One region of the Paraclostridium sordellii genome, then DNA from elsewhere that is predicted to be linked to it. Evidence: a T-box and tRNA genes for the amino acid it is inferred to sense, from the RefSeq annotation. Region 1 holds a T-box; the other holds one or more tRNA genes.
What was found. The T-box of region 1 lies ahead of asnS (asparagine--tRNA ligase). A T-box ahead of a tRNA ligase gene usually reads a tRNA of that ligase, here a tRNA-Asn.
Positions count from the first base shown of each region.

Region 2: it has a tRNA-Asn gene. The T-box ahead of asnS (asparagine--tRNA ligase) is inferred to sense a tRNA for this amino acid. The anticodon was not compared.

Region 1 covers NZ_LN679998.1:1,206,364-1,208,827, reverse strand. Annotated here, with positions in the region: gene asnS (asparagine--tRNA ligase) at 1-1,329, opposite strand, end outside; T-box leader at 1,383-1,614, opposite strand; gene ATCC9714_RS05835 (hypothetical protein) at 1,752-2,147, shown strand; gene ATCC9714_RS05830 (CDIF630_02480 family spore surface protein) at 2,188-2,379, opposite strand; gene cspC (bile acid germinant receptor pseudoprotease CspC) at 2,437-2,464, opposite strand, start outside.
Region 2 covers NZ_LN679998.1:699,014-701,477, forward strand. Annotated here, with positions in the region: gene ATCC9714_RS03365 (PolC-type DNA polymerase III) at 1-162, shown strand, start outside; gene ATCC9714_RS03370 (CPBP family intramembrane glutamic endopeptidase) at 285-1,001, shown strand; tRNA gene ATCC9714_RS03375 (tRNA-Cys) at 1,073-1,146, shown strand; tRNA gene ATCC9714_RS03380 (tRNA-Asn) at 1,159-1,234, shown strand; tRNA gene ATCC9714_RS03385 (tRNA-Thr) at 1,238-1,312, shown strand; gene ATCC9714_RS03390 (hypothetical protein) at 1,472-2,464, shown strand, end outside.

The DNA of each region.
Region 1 (2,464 bases):
CATTATGATTCTTTCAAATCCTAATCCAAATCCTGAGTGAGTAGCTGTTCCGAACTTTCTAAGTTCTAAATACCACCAATAATCCTCTTCGTTAAGATTCATTTCTTTTATTCTCTCTAACAATACATCGTGTCTTTCTTCTCTTTGAGATCCACCAACGATTTCTCCAACACCTGGAACTAAAAGATCCATAGCTCTTACTGTTTTTCCATCTTCATTCATTCTCATATAGAACGCTTTTATATCCTTTGGATAATCAGTAACAAATACTGGTGCTTTGAATACTTGCTCTGTTAAATATCTTTCATGTTCTGTTTGAAGGTCATCTCCCCATTGTACTGGGTATTCAAAATCATGTCCTGACTCTTGTAACATTTCAACAGCTTTAGTGTAAGTTATTCTTGTAAATTCAGAATTTACAACATTGTTTAATCTATCCATTAATCCTTTATCTACAAAACTATTGAAGAACTCCATTTCTTCTGGAGCATTTTCCATAACATAACTTATTACATATTTTATCATGTCTTCTGCTAGTTCCATGTTGTCTTCTAAGTCTGCAAATACTATTTCAGGTTCTATCATCCAAAACTCTGATGCATGTCTTTGTGTAAATGAGTTTTCAGCTCTAAACGTAGGTCCAAATGTATAAACATTTCTAAATGCAAGAGCCATTATCTCAGCATTTAATTGTCCACTAACTGTTAAGTTAGCCTCTTTACCAAAGAAGTCTTTAGAGTAATCTATTGCACCTTCTTCAGTTTTAGGTATGTTATTTAAATCCATAGTTGTTAGTCTAAACATTTCTCCTGCACCTTCACAGTCACTTCCTGTTATGATTGGTGAATGTGCATATACAAAGTTTCTCTCTTGGAAGAATTTATGTATAGCATATGCAGCTAAACTTCTTACTCTAAATACTGCAGAGAAAGTATTACTTCTTGGTCTTAAATGAGCTATAGTTCTTAAGTACTCTAAAGTATGTCTTTTCTTTTGAAGTGGATATGAACTATCTGACTCCCCTTCTACTTCAATTTTAGTTGCTTGTATTTCTACCGGTTGTTTAGCACCTTCTGTAGATACTAATTCCCCTTCTACTAATATTGATGAACTTATTGGAAGTTTAGTTATTTCTTTGAAATTTTCTAATTTATCTTCAGATATTACTATTTGCATATTTTTAAAGAAACTTCCATCATTTAATTCTATAAATCCAAAGTTCTTAGATGATCTAGATGTTCTTATCCATCCAGCTACTTTTACAGTTTTTCCGATATATTCTTCTTTGTTTCTATAAAGTTGTTTAATTTCAATAAATTCTCTTTGCATTTTGTATCCTCCTATTATTTTAATTTTAAATATAAAAAAAGCCCTTCATCCCTAAAAGGGACGAAAGACTATTACTCTCGCGGTACCACCCTAATTGCCTAAAAGGCCACTTAGCTAAGCTTTGCTTAATGGTCTGTAACGGGACCTCCCGTCTAAGCCTACTCTAAAATTATTTCGGTTAGAGACTCCGAGATGTTCTTCAGTACAAACTTCGTATTGAGCTTTCACCACCCTCAATTCGCTGTGACTACATTTTATACTTACTCTTCTCTTCATTGTCTTTATTTTTTTACTATTTCCATTATTTAATAAGATTATACCAACATATATTTTTGAAGTCAACGTTTTATTTTTTTATTTTTACTAATACATGTTTAATAAAATTTTATTTATCAATAATCATTATATAGGAGGTGTTGAATTTGAAATATGTTTTAATTTTTTTATTAATATTATTTTTTATTGCTCCAAGTGTAGATGAAGCTAAGTCCATACCTCAGGTTTTAAAAGCCGGTGTATATAATTATATAACTTGTTTAGATAAGTCTGTTGATTATTTATCTGAAAATTATCCTGTTTTTAATCAGCTCACTGAACTTCCTTATAAAAAATCTTATACTAAGGTTATGAAAAATAGAACTTTTGTAAAACACTTTGTTGAATCTGGGGAAACACTAGATGATATAATTAAAATCTATAATAAAGATATTGATAATATAGAAAATTTTAGAAAGGTTGTGTATAAGGAAAATTCTAATGTTATATCTGATGATTATAAATTAAAATCAGGAGAATATATCCTTATTCCAAGTGAATAAATAAAAGTAGTATGCTTTTATAAAAAGCATACTACTTTTATTATAATCTACTTCCATTATCTACCCAATCTTTAGCTTCCTCTACATTAGTTAAAGGAGGTATTGATACTTTACTTTCTTTTTTTAAATGTTCTGTTCCTGCCCAAGCTGCAGTAGCCTCATTCGTAATTGGTCTGTGGGCTTTCAGCCTTTTATTATTTTCTCCACTTAATGCTTTACTTTTATTATTCAAACTAATCACCTCTTTTCTTTAGTATTAGTTTTTACATTATGCTTGATAAAATTCATATTATTCAAAGTTATTTGCAATAGCAATA
Region 2 (2,464 bases), 510 kb from region 1:
AATGCTGCTATTAATATACAAAAAGAAAGAGAAAATGGAGAGTTTATATCAAAAGAAGATTTAAGAAAGAGAACAAAAATATCTAAAACTGTTATAGAAACTCTTACTAATCATGGATCACTTGAAAATATGAGTGATGAAAATCAATTATCTTTATTTTAAAATTAATTACTGAGGTTAGGGTTAAAATACCTAACCTTAGTATAGCAGTATAGGAGGAGATTGACATTAAATCATTAAAGTTTAATAAGGGAGTTTTAGTTACAATTTTTATAGTTATTTCAATGATTATATCTTCATTTATATTTTTGTTTATGAAAGATAAAGAATCATTTAAATTAATAACTATAACAGTAGTTTTAATGGATATATTATTAGTTTTAACTTGTAGTTTTATTGCAAATAAAATAAATTTTTCAGAAAAAGTAATTAAATTTAAAGCCGAATCAAAGTTTAAAAATTTAATTTATTCTATAAGTTTAATATTAGGTTATATTTTAATAAAATGTTTAATTATATATATTTTAAGTAAAATTAGTTATTTTAGCCTACTAAATCACTATGAAAGTTTTTTTGTTAACTCATATTTAAAACATGAAAAATTTCTTGGATATGTAATTATATTTTTACAAATAATAATAATAGGACCTATATTGGAGGAAATTCTATTTAGAGGAATTTTATTAAAAAGTCTTTTAAATAAGTATTATGAAAAGCCATTTAAAGCCATAATTTATTCATCTGTAGTTTTTGCTGCTATACATATGAATTTAATTCAAAGTATAACGGCTTTCTTAGGAGCCTTTATTTTAGGTATTATATATTACTACACAAGATCCATAAAAACTTGTATATTTATCCATATAATAAATAATTTTTTAGCTGTAGTGAGGATTCCAACAAATTCGTTAATAGCTTTTATATATTTAATTTTAGGAGTTTATCTAATAAATATTGGATATAGAAATCTAATTAATAAAAATGAAAAAAATGTCGATTAAAAAATGAAAAAATTTAAAAAAAATACTTAACAAAATATGAAAAAGATAATATAATTATAGAGTAAGGTTAAGGCGACATAGCCAAGTGGTAAGGCAGTGGACTGCAACTCCTTGATCCCCAGTTCGAATCTGGGTGTCGCCTCCAATTAAAAATTTTGGGAATATGGCTCAGTTGGTAGAGCAATTGACTGTTAATCAATGGGTCACAGGTTCGAGTCCTGTTATTCCCGCCATATGCTAGTGTGGCTCAACGGTAGAGCAGCTGACTTGTAATCAGCAGGTTGTAGGTTCGATTCCTATCACTAGCTCCAATAAAAAGTAGACTATTAATAGTCTACTTTTTTTATTAAAGAATAAATGTCTATTTAGCAAATAATATGACTAAAATTGTAACTAGAATATATTTTTTTAATAAAATATATTGAGGAGAGATCTCCTTAATATGTATTTTATTAAAAGGGTGTTGTAAAATGTATGATAATAATATTTATAACGATATATATATAGATAAAAAAATTAATTTAATAGAAGTCTTAAATGACATGTTGATTTATTCTAAAGAAAAGCCATATATAAGCAAGGATTTATATGACTTTATAGAACTTTTAAAATTTGAGAAGCTAAATGATATAAATGGATTTGATGAAAATGACTTGGACAACGCTAGACAAAACAATTATGTATGGTCAATGGCAGAATTAGAAGATTATATATATGTTGGAACAGGTAGAAATGTACTTTTACAGTATTTATATAGAGTAGCTCCAAATATTGACTTATCTTTGGATTGGATGCCTAATAAAATTGATAATTCAGCAGAAATATGGAGATATAAAAAAGATAAGTCACTACCTTGGCAAAAGGTATATAAAGCAACTAAAGACTCTGGTATAGACGGATTTAGATTTATGATTAAATATGAATCATTTGGAGTGAAGCCATGTTTATATGCAGCAACAAATGGAGGCAATGTTCAAATTCTAAAGAGCACAAATGGAGTAAATTGGTTTAAGCTAGATTCTAAAAATTTAAAAGGAAGTACATCAAGAGCTATGACTATTCATAATGGCAAGCTCTATTTAGCAACTGTAGATCAAGAAAGTGATGATATATCCAAATTGTATAAACCACTTATATATAGTAGTTCAGACCCTGAATTATATGGGTGGGATAAAATCAAAATAGGTACTAAGAAAAATAAAAATCCAATTGGATATATTTATGGAATGGTATCTTTTAATGGAAAGTTATATGTTGCCACTTCTCATTATGAAGGTATGCAAGTATGGAGAACAAATAAATCTGATCCTGAAAAAGATGATTGGACTTTAATACTAGATAAAGGCGCTGGTGACAAAGCTAATCAAGTTCCTTTAAGTATGGGAGTATATAAAGAACATCTTTATGTTGGAGCTACAATGGAATTATCTAATATTACGTCTTTTATTACACCAAAAGGATGT